4 regions of the Micromonospora sp. CNZ297 genome follow, and region 1 is predicted to be linked to each of the others. Evidence: riboswitches for the same ligand, from Rfam matches in the RefSeq annotation. Region 1 holds a riboswitch; each other region holds the start of a gene.

Evidence for each region. A riboswitch is a leader RNA that binds a small molecule or an ion and turns the genes downstream of it on or off. The one in region 1 is predicted to bind cobalamin.
Region 2: it holds a riboswitch for cobalamin, as region 1 does, so the genes downstream of both, FB454_RS23020 (ribonucleoside-diphosphate reductase subunit alpha) here and FB454_RS33475 (magnesium chelatase subunit D family protein) in region 1, are expected to answer to the same signal.
Region 3: it holds a riboswitch for cobalamin, as region 1 does, so the genes downstream of both, FB454_RS35615 (uroporphyrinogen decarboxylase/cobalamine-independent methonine synthase family protein) here and FB454_RS33475 (magnesium chelatase subunit D family protein) in region 1, are expected to answer to the same signal.
Region 4: it holds a riboswitch for cobalamin, as region 1 does, so the genes downstream of both, FB454_RS02795 (peptidase) here and FB454_RS33475 (magnesium chelatase subunit D family protein) in region 1, are expected to answer to the same signal.

Annotation. Positions count from the first base shown of each region.
Region 1 is NZ_VISU01000042.1:7,498-15,217, reverse strand. It holds gene FB454_RS33490 (precorrin-2 C(20)-methyltransferase) at 1-715, shown strand, start outside; gene FB454_RS33485 (cobalt-precorrin-4/precorrin-4 C(11)-methyltransferase) at 716-1,471, opposite strand; gene FB454_RS33480 (bifunctional cobalt-precorrin-7 (C(5))-methyltransferase/cobalt-precorrin-6B (C(15))-methyltransferase) at 1,468-2,676, opposite strand; cobalamin riboswitch at 2,731-2,874, shown strand; gene FB454_RS33475 (magnesium chelatase subunit D family protein) at 2,922-4,904, shown strand; gene cobO (cob(I)yrinic acid a,c-diamide adenosyltransferase) at 4,904-5,518, shown strand; gene FB454_RS33465 (cobyrinic acid a,c-diamide synthase CobB) at 5,512-6,873, shown strand; gene cobA (uroporphyrinogen-III C-methyltransferase) at 6,887-7,720, shown strand, end outside.
Region 2 is NZ_VISU01000014.1:116,721-124,440, forward strand. It holds gene FB454_RS23005 (acyl-CoA thioesterase) at 1-249, shown strand, start outside; gene FB454_RS23010 (LysE family translocator) at 253-876, shown strand; gene FB454_RS23015 (PrsW family glutamic-type intramembrane protease) at 968-1,813, opposite strand; cobalamin riboswitch at 1,934-2,149, shown strand; gene FB454_RS23020 (ribonucleoside-diphosphate reductase subunit alpha) at 2,266-4,662, shown strand; gene FB454_RS23025 (ribonucleotide-diphosphate reductase subunit beta) at 4,653-5,681, shown strand; gene FB454_RS23030 (MFS transporter) at 5,703-6,938, opposite strand; gene FB454_RS23035 (condensation domain-containing protein) at 6,977-7,720, opposite strand, start outside.
Region 3 is NZ_VISU01000036.1:17,755-25,474, reverse strand. It holds gene FB454_RS32575 (alanine racemase) at 1-653, shown strand, start outside; gene FB454_RS32570 (low temperature requirement protein A) at 748-3,180, opposite strand; cobalamin riboswitch at 3,794-4,011, shown strand; gene FB454_RS35615 (uroporphyrinogen decarboxylase/cobalamine-independent methonine synthase family protein) at 4,156-4,842, shown strand; gene FB454_RS32560 (ATP-dependent Clp protease ATP-binding subunit) at 5,145-7,622, shown strand.
Region 4 is NZ_VISU01000001.1:684,708-692,427, reverse strand. It holds gene FB454_RS02820 (alkane 1-monooxygenase) at 1-212, shown strand, start outside; gene FB454_RS02815 (polysaccharide pyruvyl transferase family protein) at 360-1,685, shown strand; gene FB454_RS02810 (hypothetical protein) at 2,146-2,586, opposite strand; gene FB454_RS02805 (beta-1,3-glucanase family protein) at 2,758-4,350, shown strand; gene FB454_RS02800 (alkaline phosphatase PhoX) at 4,526-5,686, shown strand; cobalamin riboswitch at 5,828-5,951, shown strand; gene FB454_RS02795 (peptidase) at 6,050-7,093, shown strand; gene FB454_RS02790 (hypothetical protein) at 7,129-7,614, shown strand.

The DNA of each region.
Region 1 (7,720 bases):
CGTGGGCCTCGGCCCCGGTCCCGATCGGTGGCTCTCCCCCGAGGCGTCGCAGGTGCTCGCCGAGGCCGGCCACGTCGTCGGCTACGGCCCGTACGTCCAGCGCGTCGCGCAGCGCCCCGGACTCGTCCGCCACGCCTCCGGCAACACGGTCGAGCTCGAGCGGGCCCGGCAGGCGCTCGAACTGGCGCTCGCCGGTGAGCGCGTCGCGGTCGTCTCCGGCGGTGACGCGGGCGTCTTCGGCATGGCGTCGGCGGTGTTCGAGGCCGCGGAGGACCCCCGCTACGCCGGCGTCGCCATCCGTGTCGTACCCGGGATCTCCGCCGTCCAGGCGGTCGCGGCGCGCGCGGGCGCGCCGATCGGGGCCGATTTCGCGGTGATGAGCCTGTCGGACCGGCTCAAGCCGTGGGAGGTCGTGGTCAAGCGGCTGCGCGCTGTCGCCGAGGCGGATTTGGTGCTGGCCCTCTACAACCCGCGCTCACGCTCACGCACCGAACAGGTCGCGCAGGCCCGGGCCGTGCTGCTGGAGCACAAGTCCCCCCGGACGGTCGTGGTCGTGGGCCGCGACATCGGCCGGGCCGGGGAGAGTCTCACCGTCACCTCGCTCGGCGAACTGGACCCCGGCAGCATCGACATGAAATGCCTGTTGATCATCGGCGCCTCGGCGACGCGAGTCACCGCGGCCGGACGTGTCTGGAGCCCGCGCTTCGTGCCCTGATCAGCCGCGCACGCGGCGCTCGCGACCGGCCGAGTAGAGGAACGACTCGCCGCCACGGACGTCCCCGGCCAGCGCCGGGCCGACCAGGATGACCGCTGCCTGTCGCAGACCGGCCTGCTCGACCCGGCCGCCGATGTCGGCCAGCGTGCCGCGCAGGATGAGCTCCTGCGGCTGCGACACCCGGTGCACCACGACTATGGGGCAGTCGTGGCCGTAGTAGCCGGCCAGTTCGGCGGCCAGCTCGCGGGTACGCGTGACCGCCAGGTGCAGGGCGAGCGTCGCGCCGGTCGCGGCGAACGCGGCGAGCTTCTCTCCCGACGGCATGACCGTGGACCGGGCCTGCGCGCGGGTGAGCACGACCGACTGGGCCAGCTCCGGGACGGTCAGCTCGGCGCCGACGGCGGCGGCAGCAGCCGCATAGGCCGGCACGCCGGGCGTGACGTCCCACGGGACCCGGGCGGCGTCGAGCCGGCGTGCCTGCTCGTGCACCGCCGAGTACAGCGACGGGTCACCGGAGCACAGCCGTACGACCTCGGACCCGTCGGCGTGTGCCTGGACCAGGTGCGTGGTGATCTGGTCCAGGTCGAGGTGCTGGGTGTCGATCAGCCGGGCGTCGTCACGGCAGTGCTCCAGCACCTCGGCGTCGAGGTACGTGCCCGGGTACAGGCACACGTCGGCGGACTCGAGCAGGCGTACCGCGCGGAGGGTGAGCAGGTCGGCGGCGCCGGGCCCGGCCCCGACGAAATGGACGGTCATGAATCTCCCTTGACGATGGACCACTGGCTGACTGCCCGTGCGGGCGTCCAGCCGGTGAAGCCGCCGAGCGGTTCGGCGCGTTCGACGTGCAGGCGGACGAGTTCACCGCCGCGCCGGCTGTGCTGCTTCAGCAGCACCGCCTCGGTCTCGGCGGTGACACCGTGCACGACGAGCCGTCCACCGGCGCCGAGCGCATCCCAGCAGGTGTCCAGCACGCCGGGGACGGTGGCCCCGCCGCCGACGAACACCGCGTCGGGACGGTCCAGGCCGGACAGGGCCCCGGGCGCCGAACCCTCGACCAGACACAGACCCGGCACGCCGAGGGCAGCGGCGTTGCGGTGCACCAGCGCGGCCCGGTCGGAGCGGGGCTCCACCGCGATCGTCCGTGCCGTCGGCCAGGCCCGCATCCACTCCACACCGATCGAGCCGCTGCCGGCGCCGACGTCCCACAGCAGCTGACCGGGCGCGGGCGCGAGCCGGGCCAGGGCACTGGCCCGCAGGTCACGTTTGGTGATCTGCCCGCCGTGCTCGAACGCGTCGTCGGGCAACACGCCGCCCGAGGCCCAGCCCGGACCGGCACCGCGAGCTTCGACAGCGAGAACGTTCAACCGCGGCACGTCGTTCAGGTCCCACCCGGCCGCGGTGGTCGCGGTACACGACTCACCGGCGGCACCGAGGTCACCGAGCACGACCAGCCTGGACTGCCCCCAACCGAGCCCGGTCAGCACCGCGGCCACGGCCGCGGGTGTCGTCTCGTCGCTGGACAGCACGAGCAGCCGGCGCCCGGCCGAGAGCGCAGGCACGATCAGCCGTAGGTCCCGGCCGACCAGGCTGACCGTGGTGACGGACTCGGCCGGCCATCCGAGACGTGCTCGGGCGAGGGCTACCGAGGAGACCCCGGGCACGATCGTCACGCGCTCCGGGCCCAGGACGTCCAGCAGCGTCGTGCCGATACCCGACACGAGCGGGTCGCCGGAGGCCAGCACGACAACCGGCCCTCGCGCGGAGGCGAGCACACCTGGCAGATTGTCCCGCAGCGGCGACGGCCACGCCACGCGCTGCTGGCCGTCGACGGGCGGCACCGCCTCGAGGTGCCGCCGCCCGCCGAGCAGCGTCGCGGCCGCCCGCACCAGCGCCCGGGACGGCTCCGGCAGACCCACCCACCCGTCAGCCCCGATCCCCACCACGGTCACCCGCTCCTCCATGGAGATGCACCCTAGCCGCCCACCGGCCCTTGCCCCGGCCACCGGGGCGTCTATGGTGATGCACAGGTTCGAGGTGCCCCACGACCGTGGTCGCGGGGAGAATCTGGGAAGCCGGTGAGAATCCGGCACAGGGCCCGCTGCGGTGATCCAGGCATTGACCTGGGAAGTCCGAAGACCGGCCTCGATCCGATCCACGGCGCATGCCGCGTCGTGGACCGCCATGGCAGATCGAGCGGGAGCCCTACATGCCAGCGCAGTACCCCTTTTGTGCCGTCGTCGGCGCCGACGACATGACTCTCGCCCTCACCCTGGTCGCGATCGATCCGCTCATCGGCGGTGTCCTGATCCGCGGGGAGAAGGGCACTGCCAAGACCACTACCGTGCGCGGCCTCGCCGAGGTGCTCCCGGCGGTACGGGTCTATGCGGGCGACCGGTTCTCCATCGACCCGGACGATCCCTCGGCGGTCTGCCCCGACGGGCCGTTCGACGTGCCCACGCCCGTCGTCGAACGGCCGGTACGCCTCGTCGAACTACCCGTCGGAGCCGGCGACGACCGGGTGACCGGATCGCTGAAGCTCGATGCCGCGCTGCGAGACGGCGTCGTCGCGTTCGAGCCTGGCCTGCTGGCCCGGGCCCATCGTGGCCTGCTGTACGTCGACGAGGTCAACCTGCTGCCGGACCACCTGGTCGACCTGCTGCTCGACGCCGCGGCGACCGGCCGGGTCAGCGTCGAACGCGACGGTGTCTCGGTCGAGCATGCCTCCCGGTTCGTGTTGATCGGCACGATGAACCCGGAGGAGGGCGAACTGCGCCCGCAGCTGCTCGACCGGTTCGGCCTGACGGTCGAGGTCGCCGCCCCGCGTGACCCCGTCCTGCGGGTGCAGGCGGTCCGCCGCCGGCTCGCATTCGACGCCGACCCGGAGGGCTTCGCCACACGCTGGGCCGGCGAGCAGGAAGCCCTGCGCACCCGGCTGGCCGCCGCCCGGCGCTCGCTGGCCGGTGTCGTGCTCGACGACGAGACGCTGACCAGGATCGCCGAGCTGTGCGCCGCGTTCGACGTGGACGGCCTGCGTGCGGACCTCGTCACCGCTCGCGCCGCCGCGGCGCACGCGGCCTGGCGGGGACGTACGCGAGTGACACTCGAGGACATCCGCATCGCCGCCCGTCTCGCGCTGCCGCACCGCCGCCGCCGCAACCCCTTCGACGAGCCCGGCCTGGACCAGGACCGCCTGGACGACCTACTCGGCCACAACGACCCCGACCCCGGACCCGACGGTCCCGGCGGCGGTCTGCCCGACGACACCGGGCACGACGGATCGGCCGGGGACGTGCCCGGCTCTCCCGGCGAGAGCCCGCCCGTACCGGAGCCCGAACGGCAGGCCGCCACATCGATGGCATCCGCAGGCGAGCCCGCACGTGCCCGCTTGCTGGTCGTGAAAGGAACCGGCGACGGTCAGGCCGGCCGGCGGTCCCGGGCACGAACACCGCAGGGCCGTGTCGCCGGGCAGCGGCGGCGCACGTCCGGCGACGGCCGGCTGCACCTGCCGGGCACCATCACCGCGGCGGCGCCGCATCAGCATTCCCGGGGTGGCTTGACCGGCGGTCGCGGCCTCGCGCTCGTGCCCGGCGACCTGCGCCGGGCCGAGACCGTCGGGCGCGAGTCGAACCTCGTGCTGCTGTGCGTGGACGCGTCCGGTTCGATGGCGGCCCGCCGCCGCATGGAGCAGGTCAAGACCGCTGTGCTGTCGCTGCTGCTGGACGCCTACCGCCGCCGGGACAAGGTCGCACTGGTGACGTTCCGCCGGCACACCGCCGAGGTCGTCCTGCCACCGACCGGCTCGGTCGACGTCGCCTCCCGCCGCCTGGCCGACCTACCGGCCGGTGGCCGGACCCCGCTCGCGGAGGGCCTGGAACGCAGTGGGGAGGTGCTGCGCCGGGAGGCGCTGCGCGACCCGTCCCGCCGGCCCCTGCTCGTCGTGGTGACCGACGGCCGCGCCACCTCCGGCCCGGACCCGCTGGGTCGTGCCCACCGCGCCGCCGCCGCGCTCGCCACCAGCGGTGTCCAGGTCGTCGTCGTGGACTGCGAGACCGGACGATTCCGGCTCGGCCTCGCCGCCCGGCTTGCCACTCATCTGAGGGCCGAGCACGTGCCGCTCGGTGAAGTGACCGCCGACGGGCTCACCGGGGTCGTTCGCACGGCGACCGCTCCGCGGGCGGGGGTGGCCTGATGCCGCAGGGTAAGCCGCTCACCGTCCCGGACGACGGCAGCACCACCCGCCAGCGGCGCAACCGGCCGCTGCTGATGGTCCACACCGGAAACGGCAAGGGCAAGTCGACCGCCGCCTTCGGTATGGCGATGCGCGCTTGGAACCAGGGCTGGGACATCGGGGTGTTCCAGTTCGTGAAGTCGGCCAAGTGGCGCATCGGGGAGCAGACCGTCCTGGAGAGGCTCGGGCTGCTGCACGAGCAGACCGGCGAAGGCGGGCCAGTCGAGTGGCACAAAATGGGCTCCGGATGGTCCTGGAGCCGTAAGAGCGGCACCGAGGCGGACCACGCCGCGGACGCCGCCGAGGGCTGGGCGGAGGTGAAGCGCCGTATCCAGGCGGAACGGCACCAGCTCTACATCCTGGACGAGTTCACCTATCCGATGCAGTGGGGCTGGGTCGACGTCGGCGACGTCGTGGAGACACTGGTCCACCGTCCCGGCCGTCAGCACGTGATCGTCACCGGGCGCCGGGCCGACCACCGGCTGATCGAGGCAGCCGATCTGGTGACCGAGATGCAGCACGTCAAGCACCCGATGGACGTCGGCCAGAAGGGCCAACGAGGCATCGAATGGTGAGCCTTCCGCGGCTGATCGTCGCGGCGCCGGCCTCCGGCCACGGCAAGACCACGGTCGCGACCGGGCTCATGGCCGCGCTGGCCGCGCGCGGGCACACCGTGTCGGGGCACAAGGTGGGGCCCGACTACATCGACCCCGGCTACCACGCGCTGGCCACCGGACGCCCCGGCCGCAACCTCGACCCGCACCTGACCGACCCCTCACTCGTGATCCCGCTGCTGCTGCACGGCGCACGCGACGCGGACATCGCCATCGTCGAAGGGGTCATGGGCCTGTTCGACGGCCGCATCGGCGGCGACGGTTTCGCCTCTACCGCGCACCTCGCGGCCCTGACCGCCACCCCGATCCTGCTGGTCGTGGACGTCTCGCACACCTCGCGCAGCGTAGGGGCCGTCGTGCACGGAATGGGCACGTTCGAGGCCGGCGTCACCGTCGCGGGTGTCGTGCTCAACAAAGCCGGGTCCGCCCGCCACGCCGCCGAGGCGGCCCGGGCGGTGGAATCCACCGGCGTACCGGTGCTCGGGATCCTGCACCGCGACCAGGGTGTCAGCGCCCCGTCGCGCCACCTCGGGCTCGTGCCGGCAGCCGAACGTGAGGAGGCCGCCGCCGCCCTGGACGTGCTGGCCGAGCAGATCGCCCGCCACGTGGACCTCGATGCGGTGCTGCAGGTGGCACGCACCGCACCCGATCTGGACGCCCAGCCATGGGATCCCGCCGCGCACGTCCGGCGGCTGGGCGCCGGATCACCGGTGGTTGCGGTCGCGGCCGGGCGTGCCTTCACCTTCCGGTACGCCGAGACGACCGAGCTGCTGCAGGCGGCGGGCTGCACCGTCGTTCCGTTCGACCCGGCCCGCGACCAGCGGCTTCCCGCCGGGACACGCGGGTTGTACCTCGGTGGGGGGTTCCCCGAGGTACACGCGTCCACGCTGAGCGCCAACACGACGCTGCGCCACGAACTGCGCCAGGCCGTCCTCGACGGCGTCCCCACCGTCGCCGAGTGCGCCGGCCTGCTGTATCTGTGCCGCTCCGTCGACGGCCATCCCATGGTCGGGGCGCTCGACGCCGAAGCAGTCATGACGCCGCGCCTCACCCTCGCGTACCACCGTGCCGGACTCGGCTCGGACCAGCTGCTCGGCGAGCGGGGAACCGCTGCCACCGGCCACGAATTCCACCGCACTACCGTCACACCCGGTCACGGCGAGCACCCCGCCTGGCGCATCGAGGGCCGCAATGCCGGATTCGCCTCCCCCAGCCTCAGCGCGTCCTATCTGCACGTGCATTGGGCTGGGCACCCGCATCTGGCCCAGTCGTTCACCGAGGCCGTACACCGGACGGCTGTCTCCTCAGCACGTTAGGAATCACCGTCACATGCAGCTGAACCTTACCGGCCGTAGCGTGCTCGTCCTCGACGGGAGCGCACCCGCCGCCGTCACGGTCAGTGCGCTGCTGCACAAGCGGGCCCTGGTCACCGTCGCCGCGCCGGCCGTGTGCGCCGCGCTGGAGGACCTCGCCCTCCGCGGGCGCCTGACCTGGGTCACCACCCCGGTCGACGAGAGCCGGTTCGACGTCGTGCTGCGTACCGTCGCACCCTCGGAGGCCGGGTCGGCGGCAGCGGTCCGAACGGCCGGACACGTCACGCTGGTCGGCGCCGGCCCGGGCGATCCGGGGCTGGTCACCGTCGCCGGACGCGCGGCCGTCAAGCAGGCCGACGTGATCCTCACCGACCGGCTCGCCCCGTGGGAGGCCCTGAAGTGGGCGCGCCCGGACGCCGAGATCATCGACGTCACCAAGATCCCGTACGGGCGGAGCACGAGCCAGGAACAGATCAACGCGCTGCTCGTCGAGCACGCCCGCGCCGGACGGCACGTTGTGCGGTTCAAGGGCGGCGACTCGTACGTCTTCGGCCGCGGCTTCGAGGAAGTCACCGCGTGCGCCGAAGCCGGCGTCCCCACCACCGTGATACCCGGCGTGACCTCCAGCATCGCGGCCCCGGAGCTGGCCGGCATCCCGGTCACCCACCGCGGACTCGTGCAAGGCTTCACCGTCATCTCCGGCCACGTACCGCCCGGCCATCCCGACTCGTCGATCGACTACGCCGCCCTCGCCCGCACCGGCACCACCCTCGTGGTGCTGATGGGCATGCGCAACCTCGCGGCCATCGCCGACGCGCTCGTCGCCGCTGGTCTCGACCGGAACACACCC
Region 2 (7,720 bases), on a different contig from region 1:
GGCCGCAGCTCGATGGAGGTGGCGGTGAAGGTCAGCGCGGACCGGTGGGACCGCGCGGTGCCGCCGGTGGACGTGGCGACCGCGCACCTGGTGATGGTGGCGGTGGACGACGACGGGCAGCCCCGGCCGGTGCCGCCGCTGCACGCCGAGACCGACGGCGACCGGCGGCGCTACCGGGAGGCGCAGATCCGGCGCGAACACCGGCTGGCGCTGCGCCGGGCGCTGCTCGACGGCGCCGGGGAGGGCTGAACGGTGCTCGGACTGTCGGCGGCCACGCTCGCGGGTTACCTGGCCGCCATCGTGGTGCTCATGCTCACCCCGGGGCCGGACATGATGTTCGTGCTCGCCAACGCCACCCGGTACGGCCCACGGGCGGGCGCGGTGGCCGCGCTCGGGGTCGCCGCCGGGGAGGCGGTGCACGTCGCCGCCGTGGTGGCCGGGCTCGCCACGCTGATCGCCGCGTCCCCGGTGCTGTTCACCGCGATCCGGTGGGCCGGTGCGGCGTACCTGATCGTGCTGGGCCTGCGGGCGCTGCGCGGCACGGGCCGGCTCGGCGCACCGGCGGACCGGCCGGACGGCGGCGCCGGGCGGGCGTTCCGGCGCGGCCTGCTGACGAACCTGCTCAACCCGAAGATGATCCTGTTCAGTGTGGCGTTCCTGCCGCAGTTCGTCCGGCCCGAGGCGGGCCCGGTGGCGGCGCAGCTGGTGCTGCTCGGCGTGCTGTTCGTCGCGGTGCAACTCGCCGTGGACCTGGCGCTCGGGGTGGGCGCCGGGCGGTTCGCCAGGCGGTGGGGCGACAGCCGCTGGTCACGGCGCGTCGACCGGCTCTGCGCTGTCGCCTTCGTCGCGCTCGGCGTCCGGCTGGCCGCCGGCTGAGACGCACCGGGGCGCGGTGCGGGCGTCGGCTGGTCGGCGGTCGGCAATGCCCCGGCCGGTTGATCGACTCCATCACGCCGAGGTGGCGGCATCAGAAGTGCTCCGACCCCGCCACCTCGGCGAACTGGCGATGATCATGAGGCCGGTCCCGGTTCGGCTCCGCCGGCGTCCCGGACGCGGGCGGCCGCTCGCGGTCCAGGTGCAGGCGCAGCAGCACCCAGCCCAGCGACACGGCGCCGATGAACACGTACGCGGGCTGGGTGCCGAACGTGTCCCAGCAGGTGTGCAGTGTGACGGCGGCGGCGAAGGTGAGCAGGAACGCCGCCAGCTTCCGGCCGCCGGGCGCGGCGGCGAACGTGAACAGCGCGGCGGCGGTCAGCCCGGTCCAGGCCAGGTGCGCGGCGGGCGCGGTGAGACCGCGTACCAGCAGCGTCCGCTCGACCGCGCCGAGGTTGCCCTCCGACCCGACGAACGCGGCGAACGCGTAGCCCATGGTCTCCAGCGCGGCGAACCCGGCGCCGGAGGCCACGCCGATCACCAGGCCCTGCGCCGGGGACGGGTGCCGCCGCCACAGCAGCAGGATGCCGGCCGGCACGATCAGTTTGGCGGTCTCCTCGGCCAGGCCGACGAGCGCCATCGGCAGGACGCCGAGGCGGTGCAGGGTGCCGTACTCCAGCCAGCCGGCGGCGACCACGCCGACCACGCCGCCGAGGAGCGCGGCGACGCCGACGACGGAGCCGGGGACCGGGCGGCGGGCCGGCCGTCCCTGGGCGAAGGCCAGGAACGTGGCGGGCGCGACGCACGCGCCGAGCACGATCAGCGCCGGGACGAACGTGACGGTCCCGGTGCCGACGAGTGTCTCCAGCACCAGCAGGTGAAGCCCGACGCCGACGAGCAGGACCGCCACCCACGCCCAGCGGCGTCCGGTATTCCCCATACCGCCGAGTATCGCGCCCGCCGGGTCGCGCCGGAATCGGGGGTAGGCACTGTGGACAGTGAGATCATTCCGACACGCCGACACGACATCTGGTGTTGCACGCAAGCCCTCACCGCCATATATGGTGGTGCCGCAGCTGGTTCGGCCGAGACCCTCCGGGGCGGGGCCGAGGCAAGAGGGAACCCGGTGGGAATCCGGGACTGCCCCGCAGCGGTGAGTGGGAACGACAGCCGTCAACAGCACTGGGCCACCGGCCTGGGAAGCGACGGCCGGTAGGCGACCGGCGACCCCGGTCGGGCCCGCGAGTCCGAAGACCTGCCAGCGCGCCGTACGCCTCCGCGTACGGCGGCCGGAGGTCGCGCGGGACGACCGACGCCAGCAGCCGGGCCGGCCGTGCGCCGCGCCCGTTGGCGTCTCCCGCCGTCTCCAGACGGTGACAGCGAGGAGAGGTCATGACTGTCGTGCAGGAGAGTCCCCCGTCCGGAACCGGCGGGTCCGAGACCCGCCGGCCGGCGATGCGGGTACGCAAGCGGGACGGCGACACCGAGCCGGTGGACGTCGGCAAGATCGTCCGGGCGGTCGAGCGCTGGGTCGCCGACCTGGACGAGGTGGACCCGCTGCGGGTGGCCACGAAGACGATAAGCGGGCTCTACGACGGGGCGACCACCGCCGAGCTGGACCGGTTGTCGATCCAGACCGCGGCGGAGCTGATCGGCGAGGAGCCGCAGTACTCGAAGCTGGCGGCGCGGTTGCTCGCCGCGTACGTGGACAAGGAGGTCCGCGGACAGGGCGTGGCGAGCTTCAGCCAGTCGATCGCCTACGCGCACGGGCTGGGACTGATCGGCGACGAGACGGCCGGGTTCGTGGCCCGGCACGCCCGCAAGCTCGACGACGCCGTGGACCCGGACGGCGACCTGCGGTTCGAGTACTTCGGACTGCGCACGGTGGCCGACCGCTACCTGCTGCGGCACCCGCAGTCGCGGCTGGTGGTGGAGACGCCGCAGTACTGGCTGCTGCGGGTGGCCTGCGGGCTGTCCCGCACCCCGGGCGAGGCGGTCGGCTTCTACCGGCTGATGTCCAGCCTGGCGTACCTGCCCAGCTCCCCCACGCTGTTCAACTCCGGCACCCGGCACACCCAGATGTCGTCGTGCTTCCTGGTCGACTCGCCGCGCGACGAGCTGGACTCGATCTACGAGCGGTACCACCAGGTGGCGAAGCTGTCGAAGTTCTCCGGCGGCATCGGCATCTCCTGGTCGCGGGTACGCGGCCGGGGCGCGCTGATCCGGGGCACCAACGGGCGCTCCAACGGCATCGTGCCGTTCCTCAAGACGCTCGACGCCGGGGTGGCCGCGGTCAACCAGGGCGGCCGGCGCAAGGGCGCGGCCTGCGTCTACCTGGAGCCGTGGCACCCGGACGTGGAGGAGTTCCTGGAGCTGCGGGACAACACCGGCGAGGAGTCGCGGCGTACGCACAACCTCAACCTGGCCAACTGGATCCCGGACGAGTTCATGCGCCGGGTCGAGGCCGACGGCGAGTGGTCGCTGGTCGACCCGTCGGACGCCCCGGAGCTGCCCGACCTGTACGGCGAGGCGTTCGACGCCGCGTACCGGGCGGCGGAGAAGAACGCGGTCCGCACGGTCCGGGCCCGGGACCTGTACGGGCGGATGATGCGCACGCTCGCGCAGACCGGCAACGGCTGGATGACGTTCAAGGACGCCGCGAACCGGCTGTCCAACCAGACCGGCGAGCCGGGCAACGTGATCCACCTGTCCAACCTGTGCACCGAGATCCTGGAGGTCAACGACGACGCCGAGACGGCGGTGTGCAACCTCGGCTCGGTGAACCTCGGCGCCCACGTCACCGCCGACGGCGTGGACTGGGAGCGGCTGCGCGCCACGGTCCGCACCGCCGTGGTGTTCCTCGACCGGGTGATCGACATCAACTACTACCCGGCCGAGCAGGCGGCGGCGTCGAACCCGCGCTGGCGGCCGGTCGGGCTCGGGCTGATGGGGTTGCAGGACGCGTTCTTCACGCTGCGCCTGCCGTTCGACTCGGCGCAGGCCAAGGAGCTGTCCACCCGCGTGCAGGAGGAGATCCTGCTGACCGCGCTGGAGACCTCCGCCGGGCTGGCCGAGCGGTTCGGGCCGCATCCGGCGTACCCGCAGACCCGGGCCGCGAAGGGTGACCTGCACCCGGACCTGTGGGGCGCGGAGCCGGCGCAGGCCGGACGGTGGGCGGCGCTGCGCGAGCGGATCGCCGTCCACGGGCTGCGCAACTCACTGCTGGTGGCGATCGCGCCGACCGCCACCATCGCCTCCATCGCCGGCTGCTACGAGTGCGTGGAGCCGCAGGTGTCCAACCTGTTCAAGCGCGAGACCATGTCCGGGGAGTTCCTCCAGGTCAACACGTACCTGGTGCGGGAGCTGAAGGCGCGCGGCCTGTGGACACCGCAGGTCCGCGACCGGATCAAGCGGGCCGAGGGCTCGGTGCAGGACATCACCGAGCTGCCCGCGCCGGTGCGGGAGCTGTTCCGCACCGCCTGGGAGCTGCCGCAGCGGGCGCTGATCGACCTGGCCGCCGCGCGGGCGCCCTTCATCGACCAGTCCCAGTCGCTGAACCTGTTCCTGAGCGCGCCGACCATCGGCAAGCTGTCCTCGATGTACCTGTACGCCTGGAAGGCCGGGCTGAAGACCACCTACTACCTGCGTTCCCGTCCCGCCACCCGCATCCAGCAGGCCACCGTCGCGCCGGTGCTCGCCCCGGTCTCCGGCGTGGTCTCCGCCGTGAGCGACGACGAGGCGCTGGCCTGTTCCCTGGAGAACCCCGAGAGCTGCGAGGCATGCCAGTGACCACCACCGCACCGACCCGGCACATGCTGCTCGACCCCGGCATGGACCTGACCCTGCGGCCGATGCGCTACCCGCGCTTCTTCGACCGGTTCAAGGACGCGATCAAGAACACCTGGACGGTCGAGGAGGTGGACCTGCACTCGGACCTCGCCGACCTGGCGAAGCTGTCCCCGGCCGAGCGGCACCTGGTGTCGCGGCTGGTGGCGTTCTTCGCCACCGGCGACACCATCGTCGCCAACAACCTGGTGCTCAACCTCTACCAGCACGTCAACTCCCCGGAGGGCCGGCTCTACCTGTCCCGGCAGCTGTTCGAGGAGGCGGTGCACGTCCAGTTCTACCTGAACCTGCTCGACACGTACGTGCCGGACGAGAAGGAACGGTTCGCCGCGTTCGACGCGGTGGAGAACATCCCGTCGATCGCCCGCAAGGCCGAGTTCTGCTTCCGGTGGATCGACTCGATCTTCGAGCTGCGCGAGCTGCGGACCCGCGCGGACCGGCGGGCGTTCCTGCTCAACCTGATCTGCTTCGCCGCGTGCATCGAGGGCCTGTTCTTCTACGGCGCGTTCGCCTACGTCTACTTCCTGCGCTCCCGGGGACTGCTCAACGGGCTGGCCTCCGGCACCAACTGGGTGTTCCGGGACGAGTCGATGCACATGGCGTTCGCCTTCGACGTGGTGGAGACCGTACGCGCCGAGGAGCCGGACCTGTTCGACGACGAGATGGAGCGGCAGGTGAAGGAGATGCTGGCCGAGGCGGTGGAGTGCGAGGTGAGCTTCGCCGAGGACCTGCTGGGGCAGGGCGTGCCCGGGATGTCACTGGCCGACATGCGCGAATACCTCCAGCATGTGGCCGACCGGCGCCTCGCAGTGCTCGGCATCGCCCCCATGTACGGCAGCGGCAACCCGTTCGCGTTCATGGAGTTGCAGGACGTGCAGGAGCTGTCCAACTTCTTCGAGCGCCGGGTGTCGGCGTACCAGGTCGGGGTGACCGGCTCGGTCACCTTCGACGACGACTTCTGAGCGCCGCCCCCGCCCCGGCCGTCACGGCCGGGGCGGGACCGGGCTCTCGCCGGGCAGCGCCGTCGCCCGGACCCGCCCGATCAGCGCCACCACGGCGACCGCCATCACGGCCACCACCACGAACGCGCTGCGCAGGTCCAGGGCGCCGGCGAGCAGGCCGATCACCGGCGCCGCGAGCAACGCGCCCGGCCACTGGCCCATCGCCACCACCGAGACGCCCTCACCCGAGGTGAGGCCGGGCTGCTCGCCGGCGAAGCCGAGCACCGTCGGGGTCACGCACGCCAGGCCGAAGCCGAGCAGTCCGAAGCCGGCCATCACCGCGACCGGATGGGGGTACGCCACCGGCAGCGCCACACCGACGGTGGCGACGAGCGCGGACAGCCGGACGAAGCGGATCCGCCCGAACCGGCCGGCCAGCCGGTCGCCGAACAGCCGGGCGACGGTGGCGGCCAGCGACAGGCAGGTGTACGTGGCCGCGGCGAGCACCGCGGCAGCGCCCGCGACCTCGGTCGCGTACAGCGCGCTCCACTGTGCGCCGGCCATCTCGATGAACGAGGCGAGGAACGCGATCACCGCGAGCAGCAGCAACTGCGGGGTGAACCGGTCGCGCAGCCGCCGCCGGTCCTCGCCGTCCTTCGTCTCCTGCCGGGGCGTGTCAGGCAGCCAGCGGTGCGTACCGACCAGCAGCGCTCCCAGCAGGACGCTGGTGACAGCCATCTGCGCCGACGGGGACATCCCGATCGCCGCGGCGCCGGTGCCGCACAGGCCACCGGCCAGCATGCCGATGCTGAAGCCGGCGTGGAAGGTGGACAGGATGGGCCGCCCGTAGCGCTTCTGCACCTCGACCGACTGGGCGTTCATCGGCGTGGCCAGCAGGTTCGCCGCGAAGCCCCAGACCGCCAGCCCGCCGACAAGCGCCACCACTGTGGTGGACGCGGCCAGCAGCGGCGCGTTGACCAGGATCAGCGCCGCCCCGGCCAGCGCCAGCCGGCGGGTGTTGATCCGGCTGATCAGCACCGCCACCACGACCAGGGAGACCAGCTCCCCGGCGTTCGTGGCGATGTTGGCCAGGCCCCAGCCGGTGTTGCCGACGCCTACCGCGTCCCGCACCTCCGGCACGCGGGCCGACCACCCGCCGATGGCCAGGCCCATGATGACGAAGAGCAGCGCCACCGACCAGCGGGCCCGTACGGCCGAGCGTGGCACCGGCGGCGCGGGCTGCTCCGTCGTGTGCTGGTTCGTCGAGGTGTCCGTCATGGTCGTCGTACCTCTCTCCGATCGGTCCGTCGGAACTCCTACCCGATCGCGTGGTCGAGGAAGCACGCACCGTCAGGAAGGTGTACCTCCGCCGGGGTGGTCCCGGGGTCGGTGACGAGCGCCGAGACCACCGCGACGTAGTCGTCGATGAGCCCGCGGACGAGGTCGTCGCCGAAGACACCCCGGTTGCGGATCACCACGCCGCCGGCCCGGTCGTCGTCCACCACGACGATCGGTGAGCCCCGCTTGACCCAGACGGGCAGGCATTCGGGCGGCACGTCGGCGGCGACCACAGGCGGCGGTGTGCCGGGCGCGGGCCGGGCGGTGATGTCGACCGGCTCCACCCGCAGCCCCGGGCAGTGCAGCACCGGCGACGCCGACGCGGCGGACTGGAACCAGGCGTCGAACAGGTGGTTGTCCGGCCAGGGGCGGATCGCCGCGAAGTCGGGGCGGACCGCCCGGGCCAGCCGGTGGAACGCGGTGGCGTGCGCGACGGCCTCGGCCAGCGAGGCGTGCGCGGCGTCTACCACCGCGCTCATCGGCGCGTCCGCCGCGACCGCGACGGGCAGGTAGACGTTGTTGGTGAACTGGCCGACGAGTTGCCGCGACAGCGGGCTCTCCCGGCCCAGCGTGGTGGTGCCCAGCACCACCCGGGGCCGGCCGGCCCGCCGCGACAGCAGCACCAGGTAGGCGGCGAGCAGCAGCACGTACGGGCTGGTGCGGGCCCGCCGGGCGGCCGGGCGCAGCCGCGCGGTGACCTCGGGCGGGAACGCGAAGCGGGT
Region 3 (7,720 bases), on a different contig from region 1:
GCGGACTGGACGCGCCGCTCGCCGCCATGGTGGCGGAAGCCGTGGTCCGCTGGTCGGTCAGCGAGGTCGGGGCCCGGGAGGTAGACGTCGGCGGTGGCATGGCAGTCGACTACGTGGACCCGGCAGCCCGCTTCGACTGGGCCAGCTACGGGCGGGCACTGGCCGGCGTGTGCGACGCGTATCCGGGGGTGCGGCTTCGCGTCGAGCCGGGCCGGTCGGTCACCGCCTACTGCGGGGCGTACCTGACCGAGGTGATCGACGTGAAACGCTCCTACGGCGAGTGGTTCGCAGTGGTCGCGGGCGGCACCCACCACCTTCGTACACCGGCGGCCAAGGGCCATGCGCAGCCGTTCACCGTGCACCAGCGGTACAGCGGTGACGGGCCGTGCACCGACGGCGGGCCGGTCACTGTAGTCGGGCAACTGTGCACACCGAAGGACGTGCTGTCCCGCACGACGCACGCCGGGCCGGTGGGCGTCCGCGACGTGCTGGTGTTCGCCATGGCCGGCGCGTACGCCTGGAACATCAGCCACCGCGACTTCCTGCTCCACGAGCCGCCGGATTTCCGTACCGGCGACCCGCACCGCGTCGCCGCCGAGTGGGGCGGCCGGCCGATGACAGGTCAGGACTTGGCGCGGTCATTCCGCCAGTAGCTTATAGACGCCAACCCGGCCGGCGGCACCCGGCGATCCGCGGCTTGGTGGAAGATGCGCGGGCTACTGCGATCACGGGCAGCGAATTTCGCGCTCACGTGCCGCGGGCGGGGTGACTGCCGGGCCGCGGTCTGGTCGTGCGGGCGAGCAGGTGCACGGACGACAGACTTAGGATGAGCAGGATCAGCGCCTCCCGCACCGGCAGCAGGATGGTCAGCGGAGCAAGCGCGGCGACCAACAGGGTCAGGGCCCGGGGGCGGGTCACGGTACGGCGTGCGCGCCGCCACACGAGGTGGTCGGTCAGCAGGAAGACGATTAGGCCGCACACGAGAATGACTTGCCCGGCCGGCGTCGCCGGGCCGAGCTGTCCGGGTATGGCCAACGATGTGCGCAGGCCGAAGGCGACCAGGACGAGGCCGACGACCAGGAACAGGTGCAGGTACGTGTAGGCGTCCCGGGCCAGAGTTCCACGTTGCCGCGGCGTGGTCAGCTCGGTGAACCGTTCGCCGATGACGACGTCGGTGCCGACGTAGGTCCACCAGAGGGCGGACAGCAGGAGAGCGCCGAGTGCTACGCAGAGGAGCGCGGGTCCGGAGGCGGGCAGGCCGGCGACGGCCATTCCGGTGGAGATCACCGCTTGGCCGAGCGCGATGAGGATGATCAGGTTGTAGCGGCCCATCCATTTGCTCACCTGACCGAGCTGCCAGTTGCGGGCTCCGGTGAGATAGCCGCTGCTCAGGTCGACGGCGATGCCGGCCACCCAGAGCGCTGTGCTCAGGGGTGTCGCCGGGCCGGTGGCCCCGCCGGCGAGCACGGCGCCCACCAGCAGTACGGCGGCGACACACGTCGGCGCGGCGGCTCGTATCACGGCCGTGGGCAGCGCGGTGTCTCGCCGGAGCGGGATCCAGAGCGCGGCGAGTTGCAGGACGCGCACCGCCACGTACGTGAGGACGACGATCGCGGGACCGGGCAACCCTCCGGGCACGTGACTGAACGCCTGTGGCGTGGCGATCCCGAGCATCAGGGTCAGGGTCACCTCAGTGAGCACGATCAACCGCCGGACGTTCGCCGACCCGCGCACCACAGTCGTGTACCAGGTGTGGTTGATCCAGGACCACCAGAGCAGGGCGAGGACGGCCAGCCCGTGGAACACGCCGGTCGCCCCCGGGTGCCGGGTCATGAGGACAGTGACCTGGATGAACGCGTACACGAACACGAGGTCCAGGAACAGGTCTTCCGGGGTGGCCTCGACCTCGCGCCCGGCCGTCACGGCGACCACCCGGTGCAGGCCGCGGTGACGCTTCCGGAGCACCGTCACATGCGCGAGCACCACGCAGACCAGGGCCCCGGCGAGGATCCCGAGCGATGCCACGGCCTCCACCGTGCGGGCCACCGGCGCCAGCAGCGCGACCAGGACGATGCCGAGTAGCGGACCCCGGCCGATTCGCCGGACCATGCGCCACTCGAACGCCACCAACCCGAGCAGGTACAGGACGACCCCGCCGTAGAGACTGAACAGAGCCGGGGCGTCCCACTTCTTTGCGGTGTCGATCTCGGTGGCGCCCAGCGCGTGCTTGAGCCCGAACGCCACCAGGATGAGCCCGGCGATCATCGGCAGGTGCAGGAGGGTGTACGCGTCGCGGGCCAGCCGGGACCGGGCGTGGTGGGGGACGGACTCCAGCGTCTGTTCCGCGTCGAGCGCCGCGATGTCGAAGTACGCCCACCAGAGGAACGCCACGACGAGGAGCGCGAGCCCGGAGCCGGCGAGCACGGACCAGGTGATCGCGGGTGTGCCGGCGAACCCCCGGCTCGTGCCGATCGAGATGATCGTCTCGCCCAAGGCGATCAGCATGATCAGGTTGTGCCGCTCTGCCCAGTGCCGCACCGACCTGAGCTGCCAACTGCCGGTGCCTGGAGCGCGCAGCCCGACGTAGTCGACGGCGGTCGCCACCGCGAAGAGCAGGATCTGCAGCAGCCCGGCGCTGCGTCCGGGTGCGAGGTGGCTGGGCAGCAGCGCCCCGCACAGCAGCAGGACGGCGCTGGCGGCCAGGGGTAGCCAGGCCTGCCGGGCGGGTGCGATCGACTGCTGCGTCGAGCGTCGCCGGCTCCGCATGATGATCAACAGCGACACGGCTCGGATGCTCAGAAAGCCGACGACGAAGACGAGAGGTGCGGAGAGCCCGGCGTGCCGGTCGACGAACACATCCGGAATCGCGACGGCGACCAGCAGGAGCGCGGTCGCAACCATGAACATGACGATTGGCAGGATCCCGCGGTCGAGCCGGACCAGGTTTCCGACCCAGGCGTACCCGGCCCAACTGCGCCACAGCAGCAGGAGCACGAGCCCGCCTTGGACCAGCGCGTCGAAGGCCGACCGCGCGGCCATGAGGCCGGCGACGTTCATGAAGGCGAAGACAAACACGAGATCGAGGAAGAGCTCGGCTCGCGTCACCCCGCCGTGCGTCGCGACCAGGGTTCGCCGGACGCCCAGCCCGGCTCCGGCCACCTCATCCTCTCCGCTGGTCACCCGACCACTGTTGCAACCTCTCATGCCGCCGACAGGTGAATCCGCGACCGTGCGACGACCTCGGCGTGGAACGAGCCCGGCCGGTCCGCGATCGCCGATGCCGACATCGCCCACGCCACGTGCGGCGGGGGCGATGACTCACGGCGCCGCCGACGCCTGGCCGCACTCCCCCCGGGGCAGAGGCAGGTGCCCTCGTGGTGATTCATCCCGTACGGCCAGCCGGTACGGCCTCGTCTGCCCCCGCGCTCGCGCGGTGGCCCAGTACGACAAGCGCTACGGCGAAGGCAGGTGCCCGTCCGGCTGGCCGACCTGCCGGACCAGCGGCCGGGCAGGTGCAGAGCCCTCGGTCCGTGCGTTCCGCGCCGCGCCGGTAGGGGCCAGGGCCAGCCGTCGGCGCCGGAGAGAGGCGACTACCTCGTCGGCGGCACCGACCATTCCACCCGGGGCGGTTCAGACCGGGTTCGGCGGCGCGCATCCGCCGACCACGACTACCGCGACCCGGCCCATCTTCTAGCCCCTCGTCACCCTCTCGTCGCACGCAAGCACTCCGCTGCCGCGACGGCTTGCTGTCCCGCAGGGCGGACACACCGACCACGTCGGCCCACCGCCCCATACGATGGACAACGGCGCTGGTGCGCCCCCCGCCGCGCGAGTGGGGCGCCGTAAGAGGGAACCCGGTGCGAATCCGGGACTGCCCCGCAGCGGTGAGTGGGAACGACAGCCGTCAACGAAGCACTGGACCGCGAGGTCTGGGAAGCGACGGCCAGTAGGTGACCGGGTGGATCCGGTCGTGCCGCGAGTCCGAAGACCTGCCCGCACTGCGCGTACCGCCGGTGCGCGCCGTCGGCGGCCTCTCGGGAGGGCCAGGGCGGAAAGCCGGTACGCGACAGCCGTACCCCGCCTTCCCCTTCCCCCGTGGCCGCCAGGCACCTCGAGGGAAGGACCACAGTGACAACCTCATTCGGGCAGAGCACAGTGCTCGGCTACCCCCACATCGGCGCGCACCGCGAGTTGAAGAAGGCGGTCGAGGCCTACTGGGCGGGCCGGATCGACGCCGAGAAGTTGGCGGCGACCGCTGCCGCACTACGGGAGGAGGTCTGGCGGACGCTGCGCGACGCGCGCCTGGATGCGATCCCGTCGAACACGTTCTCCTACTACGACCACGTGCTCGACACGGCCGTCGCTGTCGGCGCGATCCCGCACCGGTTCGCCCGCCTCGGCCTCGGCGATCTCGACACCTACTTCGCGATGGCCCGGGGCGTCGATGCCGAGCCGGCGCTCGAACTGACGAAGTGGTTCGACACCAACTACCACTATCTGGTCCCCGAGATCGGCTCCGACACCACCTTCGCGGCGAATCCCGACAAGGCGCTGCGCGAGTACCGTGAGGTCCGCGATCTGGGAATCGACAGCCATCACCGGATCGGGCCGCATCGAGGGTGGGGCGGGGTGGCCGGTGTGCTGCGGGGAGGGTTCCTCATCCGCGACCGCAAGTACACCGCCGCCTTTCGATCACGCCTTCGCCGCCCGAACTCGGCGGAGATGTCCGGGGCGCAAGACGGCGGAGAGCGTGGTGCTGTCGGAACACTGAGCGCAATTCGGTCCCCCGCCGATGGCCAAACTCGGACGCCTGCCGGACGCCTGGGTCAAGTCCACCGGTAACAACGCAGCGCTCGTGAGGGCAGACCGCAGGGTCCGCGGGTACCGGGGTCCCGCGCCTCCCGGCCTGCCGGTCAAGGCGCCGATCCGATGGTGGGCAGGCCGCAGGCGCCGACGGGGCCCAGCCCTGGGACGCTCCGGTGCGACCTCCGCGACAACCACCCTCAGTGGCTGCCCTGCACCCGCAGCGAGTACAAACCCTGGCCTCCCCAGAAACCCATAAGGCCAACTCTGTGGGCGAAAGGTGCGTAGCGTTCAGGTGGGCCTGTGCCGAGGACCCACCCCACCGGCAGAAAGGGTATGAGATGTCGCTCGACGCGTTCCGCATCCCCGGCGGCTCCTTGGACGACTTGATCAGTCGGTTCTTCGGCGGAGACCCGTTCGCGGGACGTCCGGTGGAGCGGGTCGACCTGTCCCGGCTGCTCTCCACCGAGTCGCGGCAACTGCTGCAACGGGCAGCCGAGCAGGCTACGGAGTGGGGCAGCCCGTACCTCAATGTCGAGCACCTGCTGTGGGCCGCCGCCCAGGCCGACCCCACCCGCCGGATGCTCGGCGCGAGCGGCGCCGACCCCGACGACCTGGCCCGCCAGATAGAGTCGGCCGTCCCCAAGGGCAGGCCACGCGAGGACACGCCTCCGCTCGCGCCGGCGGCGAAGCGCGCCCTGCTCGACGCGCACCGCGAGTCGCGACGGTCCGGCGCGACGTACATCGGCCCCGAACACCTCCTGCTCGGCATCGCCGCGAACCCGGAGACGACCGCGGGCCGGGCGTTGCGGGCGCTCGGTGGGGCCGTCACCGGGCCCACGCCGCCGGCGGGCGGTGCCGACGGGCGCGGAGCCAGCAGCACCCCCACCCTTGACCAGTACGGGCGGGACCTCACCGAGGACGCCCGGGCCGGTCGGCTCGATCCGGTCGTCGGCCGTGATGACGAGATCGACGACACGATCGAAGTGCTCTCCCGGCGTACGAAGAACAATCCGGTGCTCACCGGCGAGCCGGGCGTCGGCAAGACGGCGATCGTCGAGGGCATCGCGCAGCGCATCGTCAACGACGAGGTGCCCGAAACCCTGGCCAACCGGCGTGTGGTCGCACTCGACCTGTCCGGGATGGTGGCGGGCACCAAGTACCGCGGTGAGTTCGAAGAGCGCCTGAAGAACGTGATCCAGGAGGTGACGTCGGGCGAGGACGGGCTGATCCTCTTCATCGACGAACTGCACACCGTTGTCGGCGCGGGCGGCGGTGGCGAGGGGGCGATGGATGCCGGCAACATGCTCAAGCCCGCCCTGGCCCGCGGCGAACTGCACGTGGTCGGTGCGACGACACTGAACGAGTACCGTCGCTACATCGAGAAGGATCCTGCGCTGGAGCGCCGGTTCCAGCCGATCCTGGTGTCGGAGCCGAGCGTGGAGGACACCGTCGCGATCCTCAAGGGCATACGTGACCGGTACGAGGCGCACCATCAGGTGCGCTACACGGACGAAGCGCTGGACGCCGCCGCTGAACTGTCCCACCGCTACATCACCGACCGGTTTCTGCCGGACAAGGCCATCGACCTGCTCGACCAGGCGGGGGCCCGGGTCCGGCTTCGTTCCCGCACACCCGCTCCGGACAAGAAGGAGATCGAGAAGCGGCTGTCCCAGCTGCGCCGGGAGAAGGACAGCGCGGTGGCGAACGAGGATTATCAACGCGCGGGTGCGCTGAAAGCCGAGATCGGTGCGGCCGAGCGGGACCTGGCGGCGGCGCAGGAGGGCACGCCTCCGGTGCCCGAGGTGCATATGAGCGACATCGCCGAGGTGGTCAGCCGCCGTACCGGTGTTCCCGTCACCCAGCTCACGGAGGTGGAGAAGCAGAGGCTGAGGCGCATCGAGGAGCAACTGCACGAGCGCGTGGTCGGCCAGCACGAGGCCGTACGGGCTGTGGCGGCCGCCGTACGCCGATCGCGTTCCGGGCTGAGCGACCCCCAGCGACCCGACGGGTCGTTCCTCTTCCTCGGCCCCACCGGCGTCGGCAAGACTGAACTGGCCAGAGCCCTCGCCGCGGCGCTCTTCGGCGACGAGTCCAGCATGATCCGCTTCGACATGAGCGAGTTCCAGGAGCAGCACACGGTCAGCCGGCTGGTCGGAGCGCCCCCGGGCTACGTCGGGTACGAGGAGGCCGGTCAGCTCACCGAGGCGGTCCGGCGCCGGCCATACTCGGTGCTGCTCTTCGACGAGGTGGAGAAGGCGCATGCGGATGTGTTCAACGCGCTGCTGCAGGTGCTCGACGACGGTCGCCTCACCGACGCGCAGGGTCGCACGGTCGATTTCAGCAACACCATCCTGATCATGACGAGCAACATCGGCGCGGACCGCATTCTGGCCGCGCAGGCGGCAGGGCGTCCGGTCAACGACCAGCGCGAGGAACTGATGGGGCTGCTGGGGCAGCGGTTCCGGCCGGAGTTCCTCAACCGGATCGACGAGATCATCGTCTTCACCGGCCTGGACCGGGACCAGCTCCTTGAGATCACCGGCCTGCTGCTGGACCGCACCCGCCGTCGGTTGCACGCACAGAACATCAACCTCGAGATCAGCCCGGACGCCACGCAGTGGCTGGCCAACCGGGGCTACCAGCCCGAGTACGGGGCGCGGCCACTGCGGCGCAGCATCCAGCGCGAGTTGGAAGACCGGCTGTCGACCCTGCTGCTCGATGACGGGGCGAATCCGGGCGACACCATCGATGTCAATGTCGTCGGCGGCGAGCTCGACCTCTCGGTCCGGCCCGCCGCCGTACCGGCTGGCACGTGACACCCGACGAGCAGCTCGGCGAGCCGTCGCGGTGTGTCCCGGGGGCTCCACCCCGGCGAGTTGTTGCAGCAGATCATCCAAACCGCGGCCGTGCTGGG
Region 4 (7,720 bases), on a different contig from region 1:
TCGACGTCTCGCCGCGACTGCCCGGAGGCTACGCCTCGATGGTGTTGCTCGCTCTCGTTCCGCCGCTGTGGTACCGGGTGATGAACCCACGGGTTCTGGCGCACTACGGCGGCGACCTGAACCTCGCCAATCGCAACCCCCGCGCCGAGGCCCGACTGCGTCGCCGCTACGGCCGGCCCGCAGCGGACACCACAGCGGTCCACGCCGCCTGACCCGACCCGGTGTAGGTCTGACGGCACCTCTCCGTGTCAGGGCGTAGGATTTCGGTTCCTGCACGGAACGGGGCCGTGCCCGGCCGGTCGCGCCGCTTCGGCCTCGCCGGGCGCCGTGGCGTCCGGGACGAAGGGTGGACACCCCGGATGCACCAGCGGATCCTGCTGCGAGCCCGCAAGGGCCCGTTCGACGTCGTCACCGCCGAGGAGACCTACGAGCGGGACTGGATCGGCAAGAACAGCGGCAACCTGGTCTTCAGCCACGCCGCGCACAAGCTGCTGTCCACCTCGACGGCGGAGATCACCCCGTCGCGGTTCCGGACGGACCCGCGCGATGCCGACGAGATCAACGAGAAGTACGACGTCTTCGTGATCCCGCTGGCGAACGCGTTCCGCCACGACTACGTGAACCGGTTGACGTCGATGACCCGGCTGATCGAGCGGCTCAAGATCCCGGTGGTGGTGCTCGGGGTCGGGGCGCAGACCCACGTGGACGGCGACCGGGAGTACCTGCGTCCGATCGACGAGCCGGTGAAGGCGTTCTGCCGGGCGGTGCTGGACCGATCGCACAGCATCGGCGTACGCGGCGAGATCAGCGAGAACTACCTGCGGACGCTGGGTTTCTCCGCCGTCGAGCAGATCGGCTGTCCGTCGATGTTCCTGCACGGCGACAGCCTCCGGGTCGAGAAGGCGAAGGCCACCCTGGACACCGAGGATCGGCTCGCGTTCGTCATCTCGCCGTACGTCCGCGCGTTGGCCCCGATCGTCCAGCACCACCACCAGCGCTACCCGAACCTGCGCTACGTGGCGCAGGGCCTGTACACCCTCGGCACCCTGCTCTACGGCGACGCACCGAAGTTGCGCGGCAAGACCGACGACATGCCGATCCACACCTCACACCCGCTCTTCGTCGAGGACAAGGTGCGGATGTTCATGGACCCGTGGCCCTGGATGGAGTATCTCTCCGGATTCGACTTCGCCTTCGGCACCCGGATCCACGGCACCATCACGGCGCTGATCTCCGGCACTCCCGGGTATCTCCTCGCACACGACTCGCGCACCCTGGAACTGGCCCGCTACTTCGACATCCCGCACCGGTTGATGCGCGACGTGCCGGCCGACGTCGACGCCGCCCGACTCTACGAGGAAGCCGACTACACGGCCCTGAACGAGGGCCACAAGGAGCGCTTCGCGCGGATCACCGCGTTCCTCGCCAAGCACGACCTCGGCCTGTCGTTCGCCGACGGGGACAGCGCCACCCGCTTCGACGAGCAGGTCCGCCGAACCGTCTACCCGCCGGCGGTCCGGCCGGCCTCCGCCTACACGGCCGAGGAACTGCTGACGCGCATCCAATGGCTGCGGGACGAGAACCGGACGCTGCAGCAGAAGCTCACGGCACGCCGCGCGCAGCCACTGCGCGACCAGGTCAAGCAAGCGGTGGGCCGCCGGGTCCGCCGGATGCTGTCGCGCTGACCGTCGTACGCCTGCTCGGCAGCGGAATGGCCGGCGCCGCGACGGCGGCGTTCGGCGTGGCGGTGCGATCAGCCCGCCGCGAATCGCGAGAACCCTTCTTATTTCCATCGACCGGAATTACGCTCTGGGCCAGCCCCGAGGTGCATCACATCGGAGGTTCCTATGAGGACGATGACCATCCGTCGCACGACTGCACTCCGCCTGGTGTCCGGCGCACGCCGCCTGTGGATCGAGTGGTGCTGGTAACTGCCGGCCCGGCGGGCGCTCCCGGGCGCCCGCCCCTGCGGCGGTGGGCCCTGCGGTGACGGACGGGGCGGAGCGCTACGACTGCCACCGCGACCACGGGCCGTACGCCGGGGTCTCGGCCTTCCTCGGCCGGGTCGCCGCCGACCCTGACCCGGCCCGGCCGGGGAGCCGGCGCTCATCGTGCGCCGGCCCCGGTCCGGGGAGGGGAGCGGGTTCAGCAGCCCTGGCGGCGGCTGTAGATCTGGTGGCGCTCACCGGCCCATCCGATGTAGCCGACCGCCTCGACGCAGTAGTTCGCCGTACCGGTGACGGCGACCGGGCCGGCGTAATAGCTGAAGTCACCGGAATTGGTGTCCGCGCCGCCCGACCGGGTGCAGTGCGCGCCCTCGCCCGACCGCTCCGCGCAGCGGTAGATCTGCACGAAGGTCGGCGCCGACCTCCCGTACGCCGCGCCGCGGTGGTAGAAGCAGGCGCTGTTGGTGCCCCCGTTGCTGCTGTTGTAGTAGATCACCAGTTCACCGAGCCCGGACGACTGCACCTGGCTGTAGGTGATGGTCCCCGAGCAGGAGCCGGCCGCCTGGGCGGCGGGGGCGCCGACAGTCAGGCCCGCCGCGACGGTCACCAGCGCCGTCAGCGCCGAAAGCATGCGTTTCATGTACCTACCTACCCAATCCACAGTCGACTGTTCCGTAGTGGATCTTAATCAACCGGTGACCTTCGCCGTGGCCCTGATCCATAGGCAACCACCTATTGACAAACAATATTAACAATTGGACCCTGCTGAGAGAGCGCTCTCCCGTCCCCCTGTCTCCCGCGAGGTGTCCCCATGCGTCTCCGAAGAAGGCTGCTCGCCGCCGCGTCCGCCCTGCTCGCCGGGCTCACCGGCGCCGTCGTCGCTACGCCCGCCCAGGCGGTCGGACCGGCGTTGCTGCCGGTCACCGTCACCAACACCACCGGCCGCAGCGACCCGGTCCACCTCTACGTCATCGGCGTCCAGCTGTCCTCCGGCCGGCTCGGCTACGTCACCTCCGGCGGCGGATTCGTACCGTGGACCGGCGGGCAGCTCCCGCCGTCACCCGCGCCGGACGTCTCCATACCGGGCCCCGGCAACGGCGGCAGCACCACGATCCAGTTCCCCCGCGGCTTCTCCGGCCGGGCCTACTTCTCCCTCGGGCAGAAGCTCAAGTTCTTCCTCACCCCGGACGGACTGGTGCAGCCCGCGCCCTGGGCGGCCGGTGACGCGAACCGCGACATCCTCTTCGACTGGAGCGAGTTCACCTACAACGACTCCGGGCTGTGGCTCAACAGCTCCCAGGTCGACATGTTCGCGATCCCGCACGCGGTCACCGTGACCGGCGCCAACGGCGTCACCAAGCGCACCGGCGACGTGGTGGCCAACGGACGCAACGCGGTGATCGACGGGATCCGGGCGCAGCCGGGCTGGGCCGGCACCGTCCACACCCGCTCCGACGGGACCGTGCTGCGCGTCCTGGCTCCGGGCAAGGCGGCCGGGGCCGGCCTGCTCAGCACCACCTACCTGGACTCGTACATCGCGTCCGCGTGGAACGCGTACACCACGAAGACCCTGACCGTGGCGCCCTTCGCCGACCAGCCGGCCATCCGGTACTACGGCCGCACCTCGGGCAACACCATGACCTTCACCAACGGCAGCGGCCAGGTGGTCGCCTCCTTCAACCGGCCCTCCTCGGCCAGCGTCTGGGGCTGCGACGGCGACCTGCCCGCGCCGAACGACCAGGTGGTCGGCCCGATCTCGCGTACGCTCTGCGCCGCCCTCAACCGAGGCACGCTCGGCACCGTCGACACCCAGCCCAGCACGAACGCCGCCGACTTCTACCGCAGCAACCCCACCAACCAGTACGCACGCCTGATCCACGCCAACATGACCGACGGCCGGGCGTACGCGTTCGCCTTCGACGACGTCGGTGGATTCGAGTCGCTGGTGCACGACGGCGATCCCCGTTCGGCCGGACTGATCCTCAGCCCGTTCACCGGCGGTGGCGGCGGCACCCCGACCACCGGGGTGCCAGTGGTCAGCAACTGGAACAACAAGTGCATCGACGTGCCGAGCTCCAACTTCGTCGACCGCGCGCCGTTGCAGATGTGGAACTGCAACAACACCAACGCGCAGAAGTGGACGTTCAGCGGCACGGCGCTCAAGAGCCAGAACAACAAGTGCATGGACATCGACGCCGGGTCCACCGCGAACGGGGCGGCGGTGCAGCTCTACACCTGCAACGGCACCGGCGCCCAGCAGTTCACCCTGAACGCGGCCGGAGACCTGGTCAACCTCCAGGCCGGCAAGTGCGTCGACATCAAGGACTGGAACGGCAACGACGGCGCGAGGCTCCAGCTCTGGGACTGCGGGGGCACGGCCAACCAGAAGTGGCGCAAGGGCTGACCAGCCATGCGAACGGTGGCGGGGGCCGACCGCGAGTCGCTCCCGTCACCGGCACGCGACGGACGAGACGGCCGACACGACGCCGCGCACCGAGGCGTCCATCGACGTTCATCCAACAGATCGATGTGCGTAAGCTCCGCCCGGTCAGATCTGGGGAACCTACCGAGGAGGTTCCATGGATCGTCGAGCAATGCTGCGGGCCACTGTCGTCGGTGCGGGCGCTGTCGCGCTGCCGTTCACCGCGTGGTCGGCGGCGTACGGAGCCCCGGCGCAGAACGCGGCGGGCCCCTACGGCGGGCTCCAGCCCGCCGACGCCAACGGCATCCAGTTGCCGGCCGGCTTCACCAGCTCGATCGTCGCACGATCCCGTCGGACGGTGCCGGGGACGTCGTACACCTGGCACGACGCTCCGGACGGTGGCGCCGTGTTCCCGAACGGCACCGGCTGGATCTACGTGTCGAACTCCGAGGTGTCAGCCGGTGCGGGCGGCGGTGCCTCACGCCTCGTCTTCGACTCCAGCGGCACCGTGGTCGGGGCGTCGCGGATCCTCTCCGGAACCAACAACAACTGCGCCGGGGGCAAGACACCGTGGAACACCTGGCTCTCCTGCGAGGAGGTGTCCCTGGGCCGGGTCTTCGAGACGTACCCCCTCGGCGGGACCGCCGTGGCGCGTCCCGCGCTGGGCCGGTTCAAGCACGAGGCGGCCGCGGCCGACCCGGTCCGCCGGGTCGTCTACCTGACCGAGGACGAGACCGACGGCAAGTTCTACCGGTTCGTGCCGACCACCTGGGGCGACCTCTCCGCCGGAACCCTCCAGGTCTTCCGCGCCGGTACGGCGACCTCCGGCACGTTCACCTGGGCCACGGTGCCCGACCCGGACGGCTCGCCCACCCCGACCCGGCAGCAGGTGTCCGGCGCGAAGACGTTCAACGGCGGCGAGGGCTGTCACTACGCGGATGACACCGTCTGGTTCACCACGAAGGGCGACAACCGCGTGTGGCAGGTCAACCTGGCCGCCGGCACGTACGAGCTCGCCTACGACGACAACCTGGTCAGGCCGGGCACCCCTCCGCTGACCGGGGTCGACAACATCACCGGGTCCACTGCCGGTGACCTGTACGTCGCGGAGGACGGCGGGAACATGGAGATCTGCATGATCACGCCCGACGACAAGATCTCGGTCTTCCTGCGGATCACCGGACAGAGCGGTTCGGAGATCACCGGGCCGGCGTTCACCCCGGCGGGGGACCGGCTGTACTTCTCGTCGCAACGCGGCACGACCGGCTCGTCCTCCGGCGGCATCACCTACTGCGTCACCGGACCGTTCCGCCGATGACCGGCTCCCGGCCCCGCTGACAGTGACCACGCGGTCGAGGACGCCCGGTCTTCACCGGGCGTCCTGCCGGCCGTCACGGCACGTGTCCGGTTCCTGGCGCATTGACATCGGCGCTCCGGCCACAGCAGACTGTCGCGACAACTGAACCACCGCGTGTACGTGCGGGGGAAGACCGGTCGAAATCCGGCGCTGGCCCGCAACGGTAGGCCGCCCAGAGAGATCTGCGGCGGCGAGCCCGAATACCCGTCGTACGCGTGCATCCGCTCCCCACCCGTCGTGGCCCACGGGTCGGAGTCCCGGTCGATCCCGCGTGCTGCGGTCGTCCGGGCTTTCGACGACCGCCGGGCCGGAAAGGCGCTTCCGATGGTCGTCCGCCGAAGCCGGCACCGCCTGCTCGCGCTCCTCTGCGGCGTACTCGCCGCTCTCACCCTCACCACACCCGCCGTCGCCGCCCCCGAGCGCGCCGCCCTCACCCGCCCGGAGGCCGCCGGCGGCTGGCTCGCCCGGCAACTCGTCGACGGCGAACGCTTCGAGGCGGTCTTCGACGGTGTCGTGTACCCCGACCAGGGGCTGACCCTCGACGCCGTGTTCGCCTTCGCCGCCACCGGCGTCGCCGACGACCACGGCGCCGACGCGCTGGCCTGGGTCACCCGGCCGGACATCCGCGACGGCTACCTCGGCGACGGCGTCTCCGAGGCGTACGCGGGTGCGACCGCCAAGCTCGCCCTCGCCGTGCAGGTGCGCGGCGGCGACCCGGCCGACGTCGGCGGGGTGGACCTGATCGCCCGGCTGCGCTCGCTCCAGACGCCGGCCGGCAGGTTCAGCGACCGGTCCGCGTACGGCGACTACAGCAACGCGTTCAGCCAATCCTTCGCGCTGCTGGCGCTGGACCGTACGGCGGGCGGAGCGCCGCCGGCGGCGGCCGCCTGGCTGGCCGGCACCCGGTGCCCGGACGGCGGCTACCCGCTGCTGCCCGCGCAACCGGTCTGCACGTCCGACGTGGACGCCACCGCGCTCGCGGCACAGGCGCTGCGCGCCGCGGACCGTCCGGCCGACGCCGCCGCCGGGCTGCGCTGGCTGGTGTCCGTTCAGCGTGCCGACGGCGGCTTCGCCAACGCGGGCGGCACGCCGAACGCCAACAGCACCGGCCTCGCCGCGCAGGCCCTGCGCGACGGCCACCGGCTGCCGGCCTGGGCGCGGGCCCGGGCATTCCTCGCCGGACTTCAGGTCGGCTGCGCCGGGGCGCCGGCCGACCGGGGCGCTGTCGACTTCGACGGCGGCGGCTTCGACCCGGCCACCGCACCCCGGGCGACCGCCCAGGCCGTCCTCGGTCTCACCGGGATCGGGTACGCCCGTCTGTCCGCCGTCGGCGCCGACCCCGGCGCACCGGCGCTCGCCTGCCCGTGAACCGCTTCGCCGCTCGCCCGATCACAGGAGGATCCGTGTTCCGTCATCGTTCCACAGTCCGCACCTGGCTGGCCGGTCTCCTGGCCGCCGTCGTGGCCGGCGTCGCGCTGACCGCAGTCGAACCCGCGCCCCGGGCGGCGCACGCCGCCGCCTGCGCGGGCACCTCGGGAGTCACGGTGGTCGTCGACTTCGCCACGCTCGGCGGCGGCGTCCAGGTCGCCTGTGCGCCGGGCGATCCGGCCACCGGCCTGGCCGCGCTTCAGGCCGCCGGCTTCACAGTCACCGGCACCGCCCGCTGGGGCCTGGCCTTCGTCTGCCGGATCAACGGCAAGCCCACCGCCGCGACCGAGCCGTGCGTCAACACCCCGCCGGCCACGGCGTACTGGTCGTACTGGCATGCGTCCAGCGGCGGCTCCTGGTCCTACAGCACGTCGGGGGCGACCGGCTACAACCCCGCGCCGGGCAGTGTCGAGGGCTGGTCCTTCGGCGCCGGCGCCCCGCCGAGCATCGCCGCTCCCTAGGTGTGACCGGCGGCGCACCGGGTGCCGGCAACTGCTCTGGCGTCGTCGCGCGCCCGGGCGGTACGGTGTCGGCACCCGGTGCGCCGGGCACACAACTGCATACGTC